DNA from 3 places in the Metabacillus flavus genome. Region 1 is predicted to be linked to each of the others. Evidence: predicted binding sites of a transcription regulator. Region 1 holds the regulator's gene; each other region holds the start of a gene.
The links. Region 1 encodes Rex, which represses fermentation and respiration genes when NADH is low (regulators of the CRP and FNR family bind a similar motif). Its sites were predicted from a motif close to TTGTGAAATATTTCACAA; they were not measured.
Positions count from the first base shown of each region.

Region 1 (7,589 bases):
AAGGTCTTCAAGCATTGCTTTACGGCGGTCACCGAAGCCTGGAGCTTTAACCGCTACTGCATTGAATGTTCCGCGAAGCTTGTTCACAACTAGCGTCGCAAGAGCTTCCCCTTCAACATCCTCTGCAACAAGCAATAGAGACTTGCCTTGCTGAACCACTTGCTCAAGAACAGGAAGGATTTCCTGGATGTTTGTGATCTTTTTATCTGTGATCAGGATGTAAGGATTCTCAAGAACCGCTTCCATCTTGTCTGAATCAGTTACCATGTAAGGAGAAGCGTAGCCGCGGTCGAATTGCATACCTTCAACGACTTCAAGCTCTGTTGTGAAGCCTTTGGATTCTTCGATTGTGATAACGCCGTCGTTTCCAACGCGCTCCATTGCTTCAGCAATCAATTGTCCAACTTCTTCGTCAGCAGAAGAGATCGATGCTACTTGAGCGATGGATTCTTTGCCTTCGATTGGTTTGGAGATCGCTTGCAGCTCTTCGATTGCGGATTTAACTGCTTTTTCGATTCCTTTGCGGACGCCCATAGGGTTAGCGCCGGCTGTAACGTTTTTAAGACCTTCGCGGATCATTGCCTGTGCAAGAACCGTTGCAGTTGTCGTACCGTCACCCGCTACGTCGTTTGTTTTGCTTGCTACTTCAGCAACAAGCTTTGCTCCCATGTTTTCGAAAGCATCTTCAAGCTCGATTTCTTTCGCGATTGTCACACCATCATTTGTGATAAGCGGAGAACCGAATTTCTTTTCAAGAACGACGTTGCGTCCTTTTGGTCCCAATGTTACTTTTACGGCATTCGCAAGCGCGTCCACACCGCGAAGCATGGAACGGCGAGCTTCTTCGCTGAATTTAATTTCTTTAGCCATGAAAAATACCTCCTTGGAATTGTTTATCGTTTTATTTTGTTATCCGGTTGTATCGATTAGCCGATAACCGCTAAAATGTCGCTCTCACGAAGGATCAGGTATTCTGTACCTTCATATTTAACTTCAGTTCCAGCATATTTTGAGAAGATGATGCGATCGCCGGCAGCTACTTCAAGAGCAACCTTCTCGCCATTATCCAAAATGCGTCCTGTACCAGCAGCTACAACTTTTCCTTCTTGCGGTTTTTCCTTCGCAGAATCAGGCAATACGATGCCGCTTGCTGTTTTTTCCTCAGATTCAACCAATTCAATAATTACACGATCACCTAGTGGCTTTAACAAGTGAAACACCCTCCTCAATTTCATATGTAGTTTATTTTTATTAGCACTCGTTTATCTTGAGTGCTAACACACAAGTCTATATTATATAAACTTTTTACGAATTTCAAGTGAAAACCATTTAATTTTTGTTCGACGAAATTCAACATTTGAAAACGCACCCACATAGGCTCCTTATAAGAGAAAAGGAGGAGGATGTGGTACAATTATTTGTGGTCACTGAAAATGTATCATTTCCCGCACACAGGAATAGGCTAAAAGCATGTGCGGTTCTAAAAGGAGCTTATTTGTGAAGAGACATTATTGGTATATTCTGCTTACATATGTCATTATGCTGTTTTCCGGATTAGTCGGTTATCGGCTTCTTCTTCTATTGGGAGTGGACCGGGGTCAGGTGGTCGGACTCTGGAATATCATCAGCTTTTCCGTCGGGCTTACCGTTGTTTTGCTTCTATTGAGGAAAGACCGCGGCGATTTTGATTTAAGGGGAACCCCCGCTTCGCCATCTTCAGCAGCAGGATGGGCAATCGGTGGTATTTTTCTTGCGTTTTTAGCACAAATTATAGCTGCTAATATTGAGATTCAGCTATTCGGCATTAAACCCGGATCGGAGAATACGCAGCGGATTATGGACATCGTCAAGGTGACCCCGCTCATGATTTTTGTTGTGTCGATTGCAGGACCGATTCTTGAGGAAATTGTTTTCCGCAAAATCATTTTCGGAACGATTTATAAACGGACCAATTTCGTTCTGGCCGCACTCATCAGCTCGGTGATCTTTGCGGTCGTCCATCAGGACCCTGCCCATATACTTCTCTACTCGGCTATGGGATTTACGTTCGCTTTTCTTTATGTTAAAACGAAGCGCATCATCGTTCCGATTATCGCTCATTTGTCGATGAATACATTAGTGGTTGTCATCCAGTATGTGTACAGGGACGACATTGAACGATTGATGAAAGACGCTGAACAATTGCAAAGCATTATTGGAGGAAACTTTTTATGAGAGCACGTCCTGGCGCACTTGCCATCTTTTACTTAGCAATGGGAGCACTATTCACATACTTGGCCATTAACAGCGCCGCAGAAGGACTTTGGACCTTTCCGACCATTATTATGATGCTGATCGCAACCTTTGATTTTGCCGTTGCGCTGCGGATGCTGCGATTCGGCCGGAAGCTTAAAAGGAATACAGAGAAAAAATAACCTGTCCGCCGGACAGGTTATTTTTATGGGGAAAGCTGCTCCTTCGCTTCTTCCTCCATCTGAATCTTTAGTGATTTCCGGTAAGCCCGCTGCGATACGACAATGCTGATTTCATAAAGGATGATCAGCGGCAGGAGCACTATCACCTGGGATATGAGCTCCGGCGGGGTAATGAGTCCGGCAACGACCAGCAACAAGAAATACGCATACTTTCGGACCTTCCTCAAAAACATAGGCGTGACAATTCCGAGCCTCGTTAGGAACATAATAACAACCGGGAGCTGAAAAAGCAGCCCGAAAGGCAGAGTCAGCTCAAATAAGAATTGAAAATACTCATTAATCCCGATCACTTGGCTGATTCCTAAATCAGCAGAAAAATTGGTCATAAATCTCACGACAAACGGAAAAAGAACAAAATACGAGAACGAAATGCCTCCTAAAAACAACAGAACGCTTAACGGAATATAGCTTAATGTAGCAATCCGTTCTTTTTCATACAGTCCAGGGCTGATAAATGACCAGAGCTGGAACAGGATAAGTGGAGAAATTAAGATAAGCGCGATAATGACCGCAAACTTCATATAAAGAAAGAGCGGATCCGACATTCTGAATGCATTCAGCGTCAGATTCTTTGCTTCCTCTGTTTGCTGCAAAAACAGAATAATGGGCTTCGCTAGGAAGAAGCCTGCAATGAGTGCAAGAATAAAAAAGATGGCAACGACTAAAATTCGTTTCCGAAGTTCTTCAATATGCTCATAAACCGACATTTCCCGTTCATTCATGGAACCATCCATCCTTTTACACAGATGTCTCGCTCGGATAATGCTTAAGGAAATACACAAGCGACTGCAGTTCTACAGCCAAATCAATATGGTGAATGCGAATATGATTCGGTACATTCAGTCTCGCCGGGGTAAAGTTCAATATGCCTTTGACGCCGATCGCAATCAGACGGTCGGTAATGGATTGTGCAGCAGGGGCGGGAACCGTCAGAATCGCAACTGGTGCCCCATCCGGCAGGTGCTCCTCCAGCTTGTCCAGAGAAAGGATGGGAACCTCCCCTACCTTCGTACCGATTTTTTCCTCCGCCACATCGAAAGCCGCGAAAATTTCCGTATTGTTGTTTTTGGAAAAATTATAGTGTAAAAATGCTGTTCCGAGATTCCCGACGCCGATCAGAATGACTTTTGTTAATTCGTCCTGATCCAGTGTTTTCCGAAAAAAGGACAGCAGATAATTCACATTGTAGCCGTATCCTTTTTTGCCAAGAGCGCCGAAATAAGAAAAATCTCTGCGGATCGTTGCAGAATCGACTTTGACCGCGTCGCTTAATTCTGCCGAGGAAACTCTCTGCTTTCCTGAAGAATGAAGGTTTTTCAAAAAGCGATAGTATAAAGGCAGTCTCTTAGCGGTCGCTTGCGGTATTTTGGATTGATCAATATTCATTCTCGTTCCCTCACATTCCTTGATGCAAATCTAGTGGCTTTATTCACCACTTTTTCTATAGGATCTTCCAATATTATATTAAGTTAGCGCTTCCAATTTCATCTCCCACATCGGTAAATAAGTGGAGAAATATGGACATTCAATGCGTCTTACCCAAACTATACACTATTTTATCTGGATTGTCTGTTTACGGATTGCAACAATTTCTAGCGAAACAGACAGCATGGTTGCCGGCAAACCGCAGTTAAGCTACACTGAAACTAGTATACATGAGGTGAAAAGAATGATTCTACTACAAGTTCAGCAGCTCACAAAATCTTTTGGAGCTGAGCCTATATTATCGAATATTAAGCTGGAGATTCAAACACGGGACCGGATTGCCCTCGTCGGCCGAAATGGTGCCGGAAAATCCACGCTGCTTAAAATTATTTCAGGACAATTATCGTATGATTCCGGAGAGATTATCAAGCCAAAGGATCTTACAATTGGCTATTTGGCGCAAAACACGGGGCTAGAATCGTCCCGTTCCATTTGGGATGAAATGCTGACGGTGTTCAGTGAATTCCAGCAGATGGAGAAAAAAATGCGCGGCATGGAATCGGACATGGCCGAGATCGATCCTGGCAGTCCGCAATTTGAACAACTCATGAAGGAATATGATCATTTGCAGACGTCCTTTAAAGAACGCGGCGGCTATCAGTATGAAGCAGACATCCGCTCCATTCTGCATGGTCTCGGATTCGGAGAATTTGATTCCTCTACTTCAATTTCAAAGCTTAGCGGAGGCCAGAAAACCAGGCTTGCGTTAGGAAAGCTTCTATTAACAAGTCCGGCACTTCTGATTCTGGATGAGCCGACAAACCACTTGGATATTGCGACCCTTTCCTGGCTTGAGCAGTACCTTCAAGGCTATAAAGGCGCCGTGCTTATCGTTTCGCATGACAGGTATTTCCTCGACAAAGTGGTGAACCAGGTTTATGAGATCTCCAGGCTTCAATCCGCTAAATTTATCGGAAATTACAGCAAGTACCTGGAGCAAAAAGCAGAAAACTACGAGCGTGATATGAAGGCTTTTGAGAAACAGCAGGATGAAGCCGCCAAGCTCAGGGATTTTGTTCAGCGGAATCTTGCCAGAGCTTCCACGACAAAACGGGCCCAAAGCAGACGAAAGCAGCTTGAAAAAATGGACATGATGGACCGTCCGCTTGGGGATGAAAAATCCGCCGTTTTCCGGTTTGATATTGAAAAGCAGAGCGGAAACGATGTCCTGAAGGTGGACAGCCTCTCTGTTTCCTATGATGGAAAAATCCCGACTATATCCAACATTTCTTTTTCTGCAGACCGCGGAGACAGCCTCGCACTCGTAGGACCGAATGGGATCGGCAAGTCGACGCTTCTTAAGACGATTGTTGGAAAGCTTCAGGCAATTGAAGGAGATATTCGCTACGGATCCAGTCTGAAGATCGGCTATTATGATCAAGAACAGGCAGAGCTCACCTCGAACAAGCGGGTCTTAAATGAGCTTTGGGATGAATACCCGCTGAAGCCTGAAAAGGAGATCCGGACTGTACTCGGTAATTTTCTTTTCTCAGGGGATGATGTTCTTAAACCCGTCTCTGCCTTAAGCGGAGGAGAAAAAGCGAGACTTGCGCTTGCCAAGCTGATGCTCGAAAAAGCGAACCTGCTGATCCTCGATGAGCCGACGAACCATTTGGATTTGGACAGCAAGGAAGTATTGGAGAATGCCCTAGTGGATTATCCAGGGACGATTCTATTCGTATCGCATGACCGGTACTTCATCAACCGGATTGCAACGAAAGTGTGCGAGCTTTCAAAGAATAGTCTGGAGCTTTTCCTCGGGGATTACGATTACTTTCTTGAAAAGAAACAGGAGCAAGAGGAGCTGGCTGCGATTAAACAGCAGGAGGAAGCTGGCTCCGTAAAAGTTCAGGACTCAAAAGAAACGAAGCTGAGCTATCAGCAGGAGAAAGAACTAAAAAAAATGGAGCGGCAAAGACAGCGGCGGATTGAAGAAATTGAATCTGAAATCTTTAACCTGGAAGAGAAAATCGAGGAAAACGAGCACCTTCTCGCTGATCCGGCAAACTTTCACGATCATGAAAAGCTGCAGGACATCAGCCGTGAAAATGAGGAGCACCGCATAACTGTCTCAACACTGATGGATGAATGGGAAGAGCTTCAAGCATAGGTTTCTATAAGCCTTGCCAAGTTCATTAGCAGGAAAACCCGGAAATGCTGCTGGCGTTTCCGGGTTTTTGTTTTCCCATTAAGGATTATGGATGTTTTTTAACATTGTTCTTTATCCATAATTGGTAAGGCTGATTGGAGCGAAAGGGGTGAGACTTTAGCTGGACCAGCGGGACAGGTGAGATCCCGCAGGCGCAAAGCGACTAGGAGGTTCACCGCCCGCCCCGCGGAAATCGGCAAAAACCAATCCAATCTCAGAAGACGAAAGTAGCATTAGTAACTGCTTTCTGGCTGCTCTTTTTTATCCACAGGCTTCGTCTGTGGATTAGCGCGGTTTCAGCTTTTTTATCCACAATATCCACAAACACCTCTTAATTTATCCACTGTTTCCACACCTCTTCAGCCTATGATACATAAGGACTTTGTCGCTATTAAAACTCATGTGGATAAGTATGTGGATAACTTTTTGAATAAAAAAAAAGATCCTGCCTGGTTATTAACAGGTTCAGGATCTTGGTTCAGTATGTGAATTGTCGAGTTCAAGGCCGGGATTTGCATTCATGCTCATGCTCCCCCTTATGCCTTTTTGGAAAAGCATATGACCTGCAGCGCCAATCATGGCTGCATTGTCTGTACATAAGTAAAGCGGAGGAATGATCAGCTCCGTTTCAGGCATCTCCTGAAAACGGGCTGTCAGCGCTGTTCGCAGTCCCTTATTAGCTGCAACACCGCCTGCAAGGAGAACTTGCTTGACCTTGTATTCATTTGCCGCACGATAGGTTTTTTCCACCAGTACTTCTACGACACTTTGCTGAAAGCTTGCTGCCAGGTCCTTCGCTTCAATAACCTCGCCTTTTTGCTTCGCATTGTGCAGCGTGTTGATAACCGCCGATTTAAGTCCGCTGAAGCTGAAATGGTACGAGCCCTCTTCAAGCCATGCACGCGGGAGATTAAGAACCGGCTCACCTTCATGCGCCAGACGGTCAATATGCGGTCCTCCGGGATAAGGCATGTTCAAGGTTCTTGCTACTTTATCGTATGCTTCACCTGCAGCATCATCTAAAGTTTCGCCAATTACCTCAAAGGAGCCATGCTCTTTCATGTACACAAGCTCTGTATGCCCGCCCGATACAACAAGTGACAGAAGCGGAAACTGCAGCTCGGTAATGAGCTGATTCGCATAGATGTGGCCTGCAATATGGTGAACGCCAATCAGAGGAATTCCGTGTGCAAAGGCAAGCGCTTTGGCTGCGTTTACTCCAATCAGAAGGGCACCAACAAGGCCAGGTCCTTCCGTAACCGCTATAGCGCTCAAATCCTTGTAGGTTAGCTCTGCCTGCTGCATCGCTTCCTCAAGCACCAATGTAATCTGCTCCACATGATGTCTTGATGCAATTTCGGGAACGACGCCTCCAAATCGCTTATGGGATTCAATTTGCGAAGCTACTACATTGGATACAATTTCGTTTCCGTTTTTTATTACAGCGGCAGCTGTTTCATCACAGCTTGTTTCAATCGCTA
Region 1 is NZ_JAGVRK010000001.1:279,701-287,289, reverse strand. Features, by position in the region: gene groL (chaperonin GroEL) at 1-870, opposite strand, end outside; gene groES (co-chaperone GroES) at 927-1,211, opposite strand; gene J9317_RS01650 (CPBP family intramembrane glutamic endopeptidase) at 1,498-2,214, shown strand; gene J9317_RS01645 (YdiK family protein) at 2,211-2,414, shown strand; gene tatC (twin-arginine translocase subunit TatC) at 2,438-3,196, opposite strand; gene J9317_RS01635 (redox-sensing transcriptional repressor Rex) at 3,213-3,860, opposite strand; gene J9317_RS01630 (ABC transporter ATP-binding protein) at 4,144-6,069, shown strand; gene tsaD (tRNA (adenosine(37)-N6)-threonylcarbamoyltransferase complex transferase subunit TsaD) at 6,574-7,589, opposite strand, start outside.

Region 2 (7,589 bases), 670 kb from region 1:
AAAGGTGGAATAGATAATATCTTTCCCGGAAAAAAACGTGTAAAATAAGCTAAACACCCATTAAAAGAATTTCACGTTTTTGCCTTTTACCGAAGCAAGTAAAGGAGGCGCTTGTATGAAGGAACGCAGTAAAAAAGAGGTCTGGTCCTGGTTAGGAAGCATTCTGGCGGCTGTCGTCATTGCCCTTATTTGCCGGCACTTTATTTTCACCCCTGTCATGGTAGAGGGAAAATCGATGATGCCGACCTTTGAAACAAATAACCAGATCATCGTATCCAAAATCAGCAAAATTGAACGTTTTGATATGATTGTCTTTCACTCGCCAATCTCAAAAGACAATTACATCAAAAGAGTCATCGGACTTCCCGGTGACAGGATCAAAATTAAAAATGATGTCTTAACCATTAACGGTAAAATATATGAAGAACCATACTTGAAGGAAAATAAAAGCGTTCTTGTCCCCCGCGAAAATCTGACTGAAAACCTGAACATCCAGGTGCCGGCCGGCTCTCTTTATGTCATGGGAGACAACCGCCGCGACAGCATGGACAGCCGGGTCTTCGGCAGTATTTCTCAAAAAGCGGTTGTCGGGGAAGCAAAGTTTCGATTCTCTCCATTTGAGAAGATGGGAGTTCCTAAGTAAGGAAAAAGTGAGTACTGTCATCAAGGAAATTGCCCAAATCGCACCGTTACTCATACGAAAAACGCTTGAACATTGAATCAAGCGTTTTTTATTTACTAACTATAAATTTATCTATTCCAGCATTATGAATTCTGTTTATCCCTTTTTACTTAATCAAAATAAGCTTTCAATGTATTCCTCAGCACCTCTGCACTATGACCGAATCGCTGTTTTTCCTCCTCATTCAAATCAAGTTCAATCACTTCTCTGATTCCGCCGCGGTTAATCACAGCAGGGACACCTATATAAATTTGGTCTTCTTTGTACTCCCCTTCGAGAAGTGCAGAAACGGTCAGGACACTGTTTTCATTATGAAGAATCGCCTTCGTTATCCGCACCAGCCCCATCGCGATGCCATAGTACGTTGCCCCTTTTCTCTTTATGATTTCGTATGCCGCGTCTCTTACGCGAACAAATATTTCATCTAAATCTTCTTTTTTATAAGCTGCATCCCGCTCAATTCTTTTTAACACTGGCACTCCGCCAGCGTCTGCTGCGCTGTATACCGGGAGTTCACTGTCTCCATGCTCTCCGATGATATAGGCGTGAACATTATGTGGAGCGATTTCGAAGTATTCTCCAAGCTCAAAGCGAAACCGGGCTGTATCCAATATCGTTCCGGAACCAATCACCCGCTCCTTCGGCAGGCCGCTGAATTTCCACGTTGCATACGTTAAGATATCCACAGGATTCGTAGCCACTAGAAAAATCCCGTCAAAACCGGATGCCATCACTTCATCTGTGATACTTTTAAAAATCTTTAAATTCTTCTCTACTAAATCAAGGCGCGTTTCTCCCGGCTTCTGATTCGCCCCTGCGCAAATGACCACCAGGTCTGCGTCTCTGCAATCCTCATAGCTGCCAAGTTTCACTTGTGTCGGATACGGTGCAAACACCTTTCCATGATTTAGATCCATGACGTCGCCCATTGCTTTTTCTTCATTCATATCAATCATAATCAATTCATCTGCAATCCCTTGATTCATAAGTGCAAAAGCATAGCTTGATCCTACAGATCCCGTCCCAACTAATACAACCCGGTTTGCTGTTTCGCCTGCCATATCGCCTCACCCTTTCAGAAAACAGAAAATTTGTGAAATATTTCACATTTTTATTTTATACCGAATGTGATTATTTGCCAATGGGGTTACTTAGATGTTTTTTGTCTGTTTTGTTACTGATTCTGCAGACATGCTTCTTTGAGCATACTTAATAGCAGATTTTATACACATTTATGATAAGTTAAATTTAGAAAGGCTATGTTAAAGCATAAGGTTGATTTTTAACACCTGTTGATCGGAGCGGAAGGCGTGAGACGCCTTCCGCGGAAATCAACAGCCAAGTTTAGCAGAGCTTTCAGAAAAGAAAAAAGGATGATTGCTATGAGAAAAAAATCCACCTTGCTATTACTCTGCTTCTCGATCCTTCTCTTTTTTTTACTGGGTTATTTGCTCAATATTTTAAACAAGCAGAAAAATCCACTTGATGGAGTTCTGCAATACAAAATCTATTACGGCGAACCAGCAAAGGATGCCGTTAATAAATTATCCGGCTATCCCCTCGTCATTATTGAACCAACCTACTATTCTAAGAAGCAGATACAACAAATAAAACGAAATGGGACTCTTGTTTACGGATATATAAATTCAATGGAAGCGGATCGATGGAACGAAAAACTATTCAAGCAATTTGAGAAACAGGATTTCCATCAAAGAGATGGAGAACGGGTTTACCTTAAAGAATGGGATGCTTACTTAATGGATATGACATCACCCCATTACCGGGAAACACTTCTAAAAGAAATTAATCAGCAAATCGAGGATAAGCAGCTGGACGGAGTCTTTTTAGATACAATAGGAGACATTGACGATTTTTTCTCAGAGGATCCAAAAGAGATGAAGCAGCAGCAGGAGAGTCTGATCCTTCTGCTTAAAGTACTGGAAAGAAGGCAGCTATCTGTCATCCAGAATTGGGGGATGGAAACCGCACAAAAAACGGCCCCATATATTGACGGGTTTATGTGGGAGGATTTTCAATATTCCTTTATTATGAACGATGACTGGTCAAGAGAATGGATGGAAAAGACCCGCCGCTTATCCGGGGAGTATGGGGTTAAGATCTTTACCGTTTCTGAAAAAGAGAAGAAAAAAAGTGAACAGCTTGCTGAAAAGCAGGGATTCATCCATTATTATGCTCCAAGGGATTATGAGGAGTGGTAAAAGGGGGATGCGCGGCATCTCCCTATTTTATTAATTTATTAAACCCTCAATGCCGAATATCAACCCTCGCCTGTCGAATAGCGACCTCTCGATAAATTTCGTCAAAATCCCACTTTCATATGCAAGCCGCACCCTAGACCAATCAACGGTCCCCGACCACAATATAAGTAGCCTTAATTGGGCCATGCACTCCAACAACCAGGTTCATTTCAATATCCGCTGAGTTGCTGGGTCCCGAGATGAAGTTAACACAGGAAGCGACCTCTTCGCCTGCCTGAATTTGCATGTGAATCTTCTGAGCCGTCTGAGTAATCCGCGGCACAAGCGTACTCTTCGGAATGATGGCAATATAGGTGGCCGGCAGCAAAGATACAGACCGCCCTTTCCCGCTTCCGCTGAAGAGGACAACAGTCCCCGATTCGGCGAGGGTTTGGTCGCTGAAGGTGATGCCGACGTTTGCCTCTTCCGCCTTCTTGATGTTCTCATCCCCGAGTTTAGTATCCCAAATATGCGTTTTCACATCTTCCCTTGGCAAGTCATCATTAATAAGCGACGACAGGCCAAATTCCCGAAATCTGGGGTCATCCCACGTAATAACCGGTCCCCCTCCATATTCCATGACTGTATCTTTAAGGGTTTCATAAAGACCTAAGGAGTTTGTTTCCCTGTAGGTTGTATGAATTCGAATGCACTGCTCCTTTAAAACCTCCAGCAATTCATCCTGATTCAATCCTTGCAGGACACCATCCTGCGGGCGATGCTTCCACTCAGGCCGCAATACTCCTTTGGACCGCCTTGGCCGGCCCAGATTTTGGGCAATGTTATTTAAAAAGGATTCTTTGTTTTTTATGGTACCTGCCATCTTAGTCATCCTCCCTTTTCAGGCGGCTTTTCATCCAGTCGCGCAGACGTTCTTTTTTAGGAACAGGGAATTCCCTGATTTCTGTCCATGCTTTGAGAGGTCCCGGTCCCTTTGAGATTTTTCCACCGGCAGTGAAGGGACCCATGGCAGCTGGAGCTGCTTTACCGCCCAAGCCGTAGAGGGCAGATGATGCAGCACCTAAACCAAACGCCTTCATCGCCATTTTCTCAGAAATCGGCGCTTTTCCTTCCCGTTCTACAATGGCCTGCCGATGCTTATGCAAAAGCTCATGCAGCGGGATCTTCACCGGACATGCGTCGGTACAGGCGGCACACAGTGTAGATGCATAAGGCAATTCTTTGTATTCGTCATAGCCCCCAAGCAACGGAGTCAGAACCGCACCAATCGGACCTGAATAAATTGATCCGTAGGAATGGCCGCCTACATGGCGGTACACCGGACAGACGTTTATGCACGCTGCACAGCGGATGCACTGCAGAACCGATTGAAATTCAGTGCCGAGAATTTTGGACCTTCCGTTATCCACAATGACGAGATGAAAATCCTCCGGTCCATCTGCATCCCCATCCTGTTTAGGTCCGGTCAGCGCAGTGACATAGCTGGTCAGCTTTTGACCGACCGCGCTCCTTGTCAGCAGGCTGACAAGCACTTCAAACTCCTCGAAGGTCGGGACAATCCGCTCCATCCCCATGACCGTTATTTGCGTTTTCGGGAGAGCTGTAGCGAGCCTTGCATTCCCCTCATTCGTCACGAGGCTGACCGATCCGGATTCGGCTATCGCAAAGTTGCAGCCGGTAATCCCAAGGTCTGCCGCTAAAAATTCCTTCCTTAGCATCTCCCGTGCATGAAGGGTAAGCTCCTCCGGTTTTTCTGTTTTCGTGTAGCCAAGCTTTTCTTTGAAAACGTCACGGATTTGCTCCTTATTTTTATGTAAAGCCGGCGCTACAATGTGAGAGGGAGGGTCATGGTCATCCACCTGCAGAATATACTCGCCAAGATCCGTTTCAATGACCTCACAGCCAATCCCTTCAAGGTATGCGTTCATATTGATTTCTTCTGTGACCATGGATTTTGACTTCACAATCTTCTTTGCTTTCTTTTCTATCGCAACCGAAGCAATGTACTCATTGGCTTCCTCTGCTGTTTCAGCAAAAAATACATGACCGCCGCGTTTCACTACATTTTCACTCATCATCTCCAAATAAAAATCAAGGTTCTCAAGCGTATGCTGGCGGATTTCTTCTCCGTGCGAACGCCATTCCTCCCAGCTGCCCAGCTCTTCCGCTGCTTCATTTTTCCGTCCCTGCAGTCTTTCCTGAGCACCCGATACAGCAAGCCGCATAAAGGAATCCCCAATTCCTTTGCCTACCCGTTCATTAAAGTTCTCTGTTCCGATCCTCATTGGCATGGCCGTTCTCTCCCTTCATTGATGATTTAAAATTTCCGCGATATGCAGCACCTTTACCGGTCTTCCTTTACGGTCGATTCTCCCGCCGATATTCATCAGACACCCGCAGTCCCCGCCAATCAGATAGTCTGCTTCCGTCCGTTCAATACACTCTACCTTTTCATCCACCATTTGTTCCGAAATCGCCCCCATTTTCACAGAAAACGTTCCCCCGAAGCCGCAGCAGTTCTTCGCGTTTGGAAGGGGCAAAAGTTCAAGTCCTTTTACGTTCTTTAATAGTTTAAAAGGTGCCTCCGTTACTTTAAGCAGCCTCGTCATGTGGCAGGACGTATGGTAAGTGGCTTTCCCATCAAAGCGCGCGCCGACGTCTTCAACTTTTAGCACATTGACGATAAAATCCGTCAGCTCAAAAGTCTTTTCTGCAAGCGCTTTCGATTTTTCCGACCATTTTCGATCTTTTTCGAAAAGGTGAGGATATTCCTTGAACATCGCGACGCAGGAACCGGATGGGGACACTACGTATTCCGCTTGCTCGAACGCGCGGATCATATTCTTCATCGCTTCCTTCGCCTCTTTTACATACCCGCTGTTATAGGCGGGCTGGCCGCAGCATACCTGTTTCTCTGGAAAATCAACCTCACAGCCGAGCCGTTCGAGCAGTTCAACTGTTGCCTTCCCAGCTTCAGTTTGAAACATATCCACCAGGCAGGTGGCAAACAATGAAACTCTCATGTTTCACTACCCCTTCCGAAAATAAGTCAACAGGTCATCTGATGACTTCACTTAATTTCCCCTATTATAGATCAAATTTTACGGTTCCTCAAGGGGAAATCAGACAAATATTGATGACTCGTTTTGCAGATTAGGCTGTAAAGGAGCCTTCTTATTAATGCAAGTAAAACTTTTTTTCCAGCCAGGGTAAATTGCCTTCCATCCAATCCAAACATAACGCTGCCATATTAAAAAGCATTATCCCTATTCGAATAATGCTTCACAGTTTTACCTTTACTTCGGTACCGTCTTTTAATTTAGTTTCCACGAGCACTAGGCCTTTATGCATTGAAAGTCCCTTCAGCAATGGTTTTAAATCTTTCCTTTCCATTTCCGGAAAACTGAATTTATTGCCATCCTTTTCAATTGCCCTATTAATCAAGCGGGTCACTCTCTTTGAAGTAATAATCATACTAACCAAATGTAAAACCGCATAAGGAACGGGAATGGAGAATCGCTTATCCTTTACTTTTACCTTGACTATCAACATAGTTTACTCAATCACTACGAATACTTTATCACCGTTAGCCGAGGTGATATCAACAATTTGTCCGTCCAATTCGTTTTCGATTGCTTCGATGAGCAGATCAACATTAATATCTTTTACATATTTTTCTGCATCGGGGATTTTTTCAGCAATACTTGTACCTACTTTCAAGACAGCCTTTACCAGATTAATTGGTAAATTCACGTTTACATTATCACCTTCTTCAGAGGTAACCCGAATCTTTAATATTTTATTGCCATATGATCCTTCTTTCTTTAATGAAAACCGTTCTGATTGGTCTTCCACTTGGAGGATATTAATTAATTCACTCGCTTTTTCTTTATCAATCTTTCCTTCTTCCACCAGCGTTAATACTCTTGAAATTTCGTCCTTCATTCCGTTTCCCCCTCTTTTAATAAACGGATCGCTTCTTCCGCTGTAATTTCTCCCTTTTCTAAAAGACCTACAATCTTTTTCTTATCGACTCCCGGTTTCTTTTGTGTGTTATATCCCAGGATGGAAATGATATCATCTAATTTACCCCTGACCGTTGGATAGGAAATGCCTAATTCCTTCTCCACTTCTTTTATATTCCCGCGGCATTTAAGGAAAGTTTCAATAAAATGCAGTTGTTCCTGACCTAAAGAAGACAGTTTTGAAGCTTCAAATTCATTTTCTATAGTTGTCTGACAATGTCCGCAATGCAGCTTTGTAATTTTTAATGATTCGCTGCATACCGGGCAATTTGTGAGTAAAGGATATGCCATATTTTGCTCCTTTCTGATATTAACCATATTATACTATTTTTTTAATTATATCAAATATAAACTTAAAAAATTTTATAAAATAAAGATTATTTATTAAATAATTTAATTTTATAATTAAATATTACCATTAACCGTTTTAATAAAATTAGATCGGTTTAAATCATCCTGTCAAAAAAAAGAAAGCAAACTGTCGTCTGCTTCCCATTCCTACCTCTTTAAATATTTCATCAAAACCTCTTCCACCTTCACCAGATGGCTCATCATTAAATCCTGTGCCAGTGCTTCGTCTTTATCCGAAATGGCTTCAAAAATCTTCACATGCTCCTGGTACAGGCGCTTTGATGTTGTCTGTTTCGAATAAAGCCAGATTCT
Region 2 is NZ_JAGVRK010000001.1:954,694-962,282, reverse strand. Features, by position in the region: gene lepB (signal peptidase I) at 116-643, shown strand; gene J9317_RS05090 (L-lactate dehydrogenase) at 793-1,743, opposite strand; gene J9317_RS05085 (glycoside hydrolase family 191 protein) at 2,065-2,901, shown strand; gene J9317_RS05080 (LutC/YkgG family protein) at 3,044-3,772, opposite strand; gene J9317_RS05075 (LutB/LldF family L-lactate oxidation iron-sulfur protein) at 3,765-5,192, opposite strand; gene J9317_RS05070 ((Fe-S)-binding protein) at 5,208-5,924, opposite strand; gene J9317_RS05065 (hypothetical protein) at 6,184-6,453, opposite strand; gene J9317_RS05060 (SHOCT-like domain-containing protein) at 6,457-6,846, opposite strand; gene J9317_RS05055 (DUF2089 domain-containing protein) at 6,843-7,217, opposite strand; gene J9317_RS05050 (FadR/GntR family transcriptional regulator) at 7,425-7,589, opposite strand, start outside.
Region 2: a site for Rex is predicted at 1,774-1,791, ahead of J9317_RS05090 (L-lactate dehydrogenase). Genes of this name have one in related genera too.

Region 3 (7,589 bases), 3.6 Mb from region 1:
ACTCAAAAGCGACTCCACGGCCGATCAACGCAATCAGGACGAAGACAAAAGGGATGTAATAGCCGCTGAACATGGTCGCATACCAATGAGGAAAAGCTGCAAAAATGGCTCCTCCCGCTGTAATCAGCCACACTTCATTCGCATCCCAGAAAGGGCCAATTGTGTTAATCATAATTCTGCGTTCCACATCATCTCTTGCCAGCAAGCGTACCGACATACCTACTCCAAAATCAAAGCCCTCCAGGAAAAAGAATCCGATAAACAGAACTGCCACCAGGACAAACCATAATTCGCTTAGCACGATCATAGATTGTACGCCTCCTTATCAAACGGATCGACGGAGGCCGAATGCCCGATGACCGAATCGTGATCCGCTCCTTTTTTAATTTCCTTCACGAAAAGATAAATCAAGACACCGGCTAAAACAGCATACATCGTGGTGAAGATGATGAGCGAGAAGAGAAGAGAGCCTTTTGAAACATTAGGCGATACAGAAGCGGCTGTTGTCATCAATCCAAACACTGTCCACGGCTGGCGCCCAATCTCCGTCATAATCCATCCAGCCGTGTTAGCCAAAAACGGAAAGGCAATCAAAACCGTCATTCCTTTTAAAAACCATCGATTTGCATCCAATTTTTCTCTAAAGCTGTAAAACAAACCAAGTGCAGCGGCAAAGATCATCGCTATTCCCGTTCCTGCCATAATCCGAAAGCTCCAGAACGTTGTGTTTACAGGGGGGATATAGTTTCCCTCTCCGTATTTTTCTTCGTATTGAGCTTGAAGTGTATTCATACCCGGCACCTCTCCCTTGAATTTTTCATAGGCAAGGTAACTTAGGGCGTACGGAATTTTTATTTCAAAGGAATTTTCCTTGTTTTCCGAATCAATAAGAGCAAACATGGTCCAGGCAGCCGGATCTCCGCTGTCTTCCCATAACCCTTCGCTTGCGGCCATTTTCATCGGCTGTGATTCCATTAAGTGCTTTGCCTGAGCATGACCGCTGAATGCTACACCCATTCCAGCAATAAGTGCAACCACCATCGCAATATCAAATGATTTTTTAAAAATATGAACCTCTTGTTTTTTCATGATTTTATAAGTGCTTACTCCCCCAATAAAAAAGGCACCTGTAGCCAATGCTCCAAAAATAGTGTGAGGAAATTCAACAAGCAGCTGCGGATTCGTCAGCAAAGCGAACAAATCATTCATTTCAGCTCTTCCATTATTGATTACAAACCCCACGGGCTCCTGCATAAAAGAGTTCGCAGCCAAAATCCAGAATGCGGAGAGAACGGTTCCGAGAGACACAAGCCAAATGCATGCAAGATGAACCTTTTTGGATAAACGATCCCACCCGAAGATCCAGATCCCAAGGAAGGTTGATTCCATAAAAAATGCGAGCAGTGCTTCAATAGCAAGCGGCGCTCCGAATACATCTCCGACAAACCGGGAGTACTCTGACCAGTTCATCCCAAATTGAAATTCCTGAAGAATTCCGGTTACGACCCCAATCGCGAAGTTAATTAAAAATAAATGCCCCCAAAATTTCGCCATCTTTTTGTAGACTTCCTGATTTTTCACTACGTACATCGTTTCCATTACGGCTACCATGAAAACAAGGCCGATGGAAAGAGGCACAAACAGGAAATGAAAAATTGTGGTTGAACCAAATTGCAGCCTTGCCAATACTAGTTCACTCATTCCAAACTCTCCCCCTTTAAACGATTTAAATGGTTCTGGAAGAAAAGGCGATAGTTTGCTCAATGTTTCACAATATAAGCAAAATTTTTTTTGACCCTTTCCTTCTGTACTTTATCTGTTCCTTACATTCATAGTTTACGCCTCTAAAAGTTTAGGGAGTAAGGCTTTCGTTGACTGTTTTGTGACGGCCTTTTGAACTATTTGTGACATTGTTTACATATTGAATGTTACTTGTAAAACAAAAAGCCTCGACATTAAGTCGAGGCTGCACTCAGCATATACACGTCTTCCTCTTCTTCCCAACCGAATCCCGCTGTTCCATTTTTTCAATATAGGCTTCTGCGAGCGGAACCTTACATGCTGTGTTTCCGACATTCACATGAACCTTCCCAATCGCCGCAGCCACTCGTTTTACTTCCTCATGAAGCGGCAGGTAATAGCCGCCGACTGAAATAACAAAGCCGTTCATGACATAACGGACGCGGTTCCGTTCCTGATGGATCCCTGTTTCCACTTTATGGAGCAGTTCTTTGACCTCTTGCTTATCAATGGATTCATCGGGAGCGATCGAAAGAAAATTGGAATAAGTACTCCATCCAGCGCAAGCTGTCATTTCCTGCTCTGACCCGATCCATTCGCGGGCAAGCTCAAGTGCATACGGAGACTCCGCTGCAACCTGCGCCACCGTATATTCACTTAGCATGGACCAGTATGCTCCCTGCGCCCATTTATGCAGCTGCTCCTTTGTCATTAGCTTTGGATTGACAGAAAGACCAGCTAAATACATCGCATCGCTATTTCCTGAATCATACAGTTTAAGAGCCAGATCCTGATCCTTTTTCACCGTTTTCACTAAGTGCTTTTTCATGTCGCCTACTTTTACTCCATACAATGGCTCCTGTGCTCCGTGGTTAAAAAAGGTCTTTTTTGTCTGCTCTGATCCGAGCTCTTCCAGTTTTTCCATGACTTCCTGATACGTTGCCATTTCATCACCTTCCGCATGAGTTCTTTCTTTTTCCATTCTGCGCTATGTATTAAATCTCCTGTTTTCCCTGCAGAAATTCGGCATACATCCTCCTAAAGGCAAAAGGGCGGAACATATTGGCCGCATGCCCGGTATGGGGAATTTCTTTATAGAAAGCATGCGGAATGACCTCATCCAAGTCTGTAATACTGGATTTAAACAAGTTATCATGGTCCCCCATAATCCATAAAACAGGGACACCCACTTGTTTCAGGTCTGCTTTTAAATCGTAATCGAGTCTATGTTCAATGGCTTTTTTGAGCACATCCTCGTGCAATTCCAATCCGTATTTGTAATAAAGCTTTGTTGAGATGAGAGCGTAGGGATCCACGACTCCGCTTTTCGGAAACAAATCTTTTGAATAGCGCCTAAGCCAATCTGGATAATCATTGTAGCGGTTGTCATGAAAATGCTGAAGTACATAGGTGAGCGGGGAGTCTGAGTTATAATGGCCGCCGATATAGCAAAGGCTTGAAACCTTTTCTTTATACTTGCTTGCAAAGATTGTGCTCGGATAACATCCGTAGCTGATGGAGCAGAGGTGTGCTTTTTCAATTCCTTCCCGCTCATACAGCTCCTCCAGCTGTGCAACTAGCCCATCCAGAGAAAAATCTGTTTTTTTGCCTCGGTCCTCGCCATGGCCAAGCAGATCGTAGGCATATGTATTGTACTTGCGGCTAAAATAGTCTATTTGTTTTTTGAACGCTCTTCTTGAACCCGTCAAACCATGGATAAAAACGATGTTTTCCATCATAGGCCCTCCAGTTGAAGATAGATGATACGTTTAGAATAGCATAAAAAACCTCATCTTCGTGATGAGGTTTTAGTCCTTAGGTTCTTCCACTTCTAAATCATTTTCCACTGCGTAAGCCTCTAAATCCTTATGAAAGGATTCCATTTCGGTGTAGTTTTTATCGAGCAGGTCACTTGCTTCATTAAACATTTCATCGTTTTGCTGAGCAATGGAATCTGCAACCATTGTAAATCCCTCAATTTGCTGATTTACCGCATCGGTGTAGCGTTTATGCAATTTTTGAAGTTCTTCGTCCGTAATGGATATACCGTCTGCTTCTTCAGCAATTTTCGTGTAAGCTGGAATTACGCTGCTTTTTATGGCATCTGCAATCTTTTGCTCATCATTCGTATTCGCAGCTTCTTCATATTTCTTCATTGCGCTCTCTTCCATTTCCCCAAGCTTTGGAAGCTTTTCGTTGGCATATGTCAGAAGTTCCTCTTGAAGAGGACTCGAGCAGGCAGCCAGAAAAACTATTAAAACCAGTGACAAAACACCTAACATTTTTTTCATTCGTACGTCTCCTTAGACTTTATCATTTTCTAATTCCTAGTTCTTTTACCACATATCCAAATTTCCAAAACTTTATTTTTACATAATTGGTAAAAACTTTAAAAACCCCACTAAACCTAGCTGTTGATTGCAGCTAGCAGGCGATCGCTTTCCGCGGGGCGGGCTGTGAGCCTCCTCTGCGCTTTGCGCCTGCGGGGTCTCACATGTCCCGCTGCTCCCGCAGGAGTCTCTCGCCTTACGCTCCAATCAACAGGTGTAAAAAAATTTCATCACGTCTTTAACATAGTGAAAAATAAGGTAAAATTAATTTACGATTTTTGATATTAGATCCCCTTATTCAGCAGATGCTGTCGTTTTACCAAATATGGTTTTACCAAATCGCACAAAACGAATTTAGACATAAAAAAGACTCACCCTACGGCAAGTCTCTTTTCCTGTTTATTTATTTGCCACATGAACTTTAAGCTGCTTCCCTTTAATCGTTGTATTTTTCATCGATTTTAGGACGAGCGGGCCTTTTCCGTTTAGAATTTCCACATAAGAAACATTTTCCTGAATCGTAATAATCCCAATGTCAGCTGCTGTTACGCCTTCAAGCTTGGCGATCGTTCCGACGAAGTCGACGGCACGGATTTTCTTTTTCTTCCCGCCGTTAAAGTAGAGCTTCATGATGCCCTTATTCAGAGCCTCGCTCTTATCTTTTTTCAGCTCTGGTTCTTCTTCCATTTTTTCATCAAATGCATGCTGTGCTTCTTTGATCTGCTCTCTGTCAGGGGGATCCAGCTGCTGAATTTCAAATCCGATGTATTCCTGAATGTCTGCAAGGAACCGGTCTTCAAATGGTGTTGCAAACGTGATTGCTTTTCCGGAACGCCCGGCGCGGCCTGTCCGGCCTGCCCGGTGAACGTAGCTTTCCTTTTCAAGCGGCAAATCATAGTTGATAACATGGGTAATGTTTTCAACATCAATTCCCCGCGCTGCTACATCGGTCGCAACGAGATAGCGGAATTCGCCTCTCTTAAACTCGTTCATCACTGCAAAACGATCCTCCTGAACCATCCCGCCATGGATTTTATCCACTGTGTATCCAAGTCTGTCGAGAAGTTCGAAAAGCTCATCCACCTGATCCTTCGTCCGGCAGAAGATCATGCAGCTGTCCGGATTTTCCGTTACCGTTACGTCTCTTAGCAGACGGAATTTATTATCTTCGTTCACGATATAAAGTGAATGCTGGATTTGGCTTGCTGCCTGTTCAGGTGACGCAATTTCAATATCGAGCGGATTTTTCATATAGCGGTGGCAGAGAGCTTCCACATCCTTTGGAAGAGTAGCGGAAAAAAGCATCGTCGTACGGTTTTCCGGCAATTCCTGAATGATGGCTTCCACCTGTTCAATGAAGCCCATATTCAGCATTTCATCAGCCTCATCAATGACAAAATACTTGAGCTGATCGAGCTGAAGCGTACCTTTTTGAATATGGTCAAGCACCCTTCCCGGCGTGCCTACAACCATATGGCTTTTTTGCTTCAGTTCGGATTTTTGGCGGTCAAATGGCGACTTCCCGTAAACCGCTGTTGCTTTAATCCGTTTAAAGCGGCCGATGTTTGTGATGTCTTCTTTTACTTGTGCGGCAAGCTCACGTGTCGGAGTCAGAATAAGAGCCTGCGGCTTATTTTCTTCCCAATCGACTAATTCGCAAAGCGGAATCGCAAAGGCTGCCGTCTTTCCGCTTCCTGTCCGGGATTTAACGGCTATATCTTTCCCTTCAAGCGCTGGCGGAATAACGCCCGCCTGAACGCTTGTCGGCGATTTATATCCAAGGCTGTCCAATGCTTTTAAAATATCCTCGTTTAATGCAAAATCTTTGAAGCTGTTTGTACTCAAAAGCGTAAGCCCCTTTTCGTTATTTGTCCTCTGTCTATTATACGGTGCAGCGGCCCATTTTAACAGCTTCGCTAAATTGACGGAACGGCTGGTGTTTTTTATACTGAAAGAATTGAAAGCGGGGGCTGAAGAAATGGATTTTACCATGAGGTTTTTATCCTTTTACGTGATAGAGGCAGAGGATCAGGATTCAAAGCGGTTTAAGCACTATCAGACACTTGATCAAGAGGAGTTTGAAGCGAGTGCTTTGAAGGATTTTCTTGATGGTGAGCTAAAAAGAATCGTAAAGAGGAAAGCAGAAAAGCATCCTCCCTCCGAGCAGGTACCGACAAAAATCGGATATTTTGCCGTTGAACCAGGCTATGATCTCGATTCAAATCCGAACTACAATATGCTTCACCGGATTCGTTTCGCTGAAACAAAAGAGGCCTTTAATGAAGGAAGCGAGCAGCTCGTCCGCACCTATTTGGATACAAGCGCGGTCCGCGGAGGAGCGTTTTTGGTTGCATCAGCCGTACCGAGAAAATACTTTGATGACTCCTTTGTTTTCATTATGAAATGCGATTTCGAACCAAAGGTCGCCTCCATTGCAGATGAAAAAGCATTAATTAAAAAGGTAGAGATGGCCATTACAACGAAAAACATGAAGTCCATCCAATACCCATACATGCCTGAAGAAGGAATGACAGAGGAATCCGAGCTAAAAATCCACCAGGCTTCTCACGCACGGTACTTTGAAGATTTTTTGAAATATGTGGAGTATGGCGAATCCATGCCGGAAATTATGAAAACCCAAGTCATGACGATGGTACAGGAGCACGTCCTGGAAACATACGAAGAAAACAGCCAGGAACGGCAGCAGTTTGAGCACGATATGGAGATTTGGGAAGCCAGTGAAAAGCGGGAAATCCAGGAGCGGCTCGATACCCATCAGGTAATAGAAGCGGCCGCGCAAATTGTGGAGAATACACCTGAAGCACAGCTGAAGATGAAGCTTGGGGAAACCGAGGTGAAAGGGCTGCTTGCTGAGTTTGGTGATTCAATTCATTTAGCTAAAATCAATGGGCGCTACGTTCTCCTCGTTGAAGCAGAGACGATTTCGTTTGAGAAGGGATTTTCTCCAATCGAGTTTCATAAGCCTGAGGGGCTGCATGAGGTGATTGAGCGGATTGCGGGGAAAGGATAAAATAAACTCATCTCTGTAAGCGTTAATGACTTCGGACTGCATTAAGAGGAATTGGATCCGTCCAATTCCTCTTTTTATTTTTCTTTATAATTCTCAGGTAATACGTTTATTTCAGAGCCTCATACCCTTTCACGCGTTTCTCGATCCAGCCTTCCTTCTCAAGCTTTTTAAAGCCCTTCTGGATATCTTTTTCTTCCCAGCTGCCAAGACTGCCGTATAACGGTGTTTGATCCAGCTCCTGTTCCCTGATTTGATAGGAGGTCCTGCCTTTGAGAAGCTGGGCAATTAAGTGGAGCGGTTTATCCTTCAGTGAACCGTCTAATTCATTCAGAATGGCAAAAACCTGTTCAAATGATAGGGACTGATTTTTAACTTGTATACATATATCTTCAGGGTGAAAAGGCTCGGTTTGCATTGCTTCTTTTAATCCCTGGTGCAGACTATCAAGTTTTGCTTTTGCCTCTTCCACTGTTTGCTTGCGAATCTCT
Region 3 is NZ_JAGVRK010000001.1:3,903,376-3,910,964, forward strand. Features, by position in the region: gene cydB (cytochrome d ubiquinol oxidase subunit II) at 1-307, opposite strand, end outside; gene J9317_RS19860 (cytochrome ubiquinol oxidase subunit I) at 304-1,701, opposite strand; gene J9317_RS19865 (DNA alkylation repair protein) at 1,973-2,686, opposite strand; gene J9317_RS19870 (alpha/beta fold hydrolase) at 2,736-3,479, opposite strand; gene J9317_RS19875 (hypothetical protein) at 3,549-4,031, opposite strand; gene J9317_RS19880 (DEAD/DEAH box helicase) at 4,470-5,915, opposite strand; gene J9317_RS19885 (DUF3900 domain-containing protein) at 6,049-7,101, shown strand; gene J9317_RS19890 (RQC-minor-2 family DNA-binding protein) at 7,208-7,589, opposite strand, start outside.
Region 3: a site for Rex is predicted at 1,903-1,920, ahead of J9317_RS19860 (cytochrome ubiquinol oxidase subunit I). Genes of this name have one in related genera too.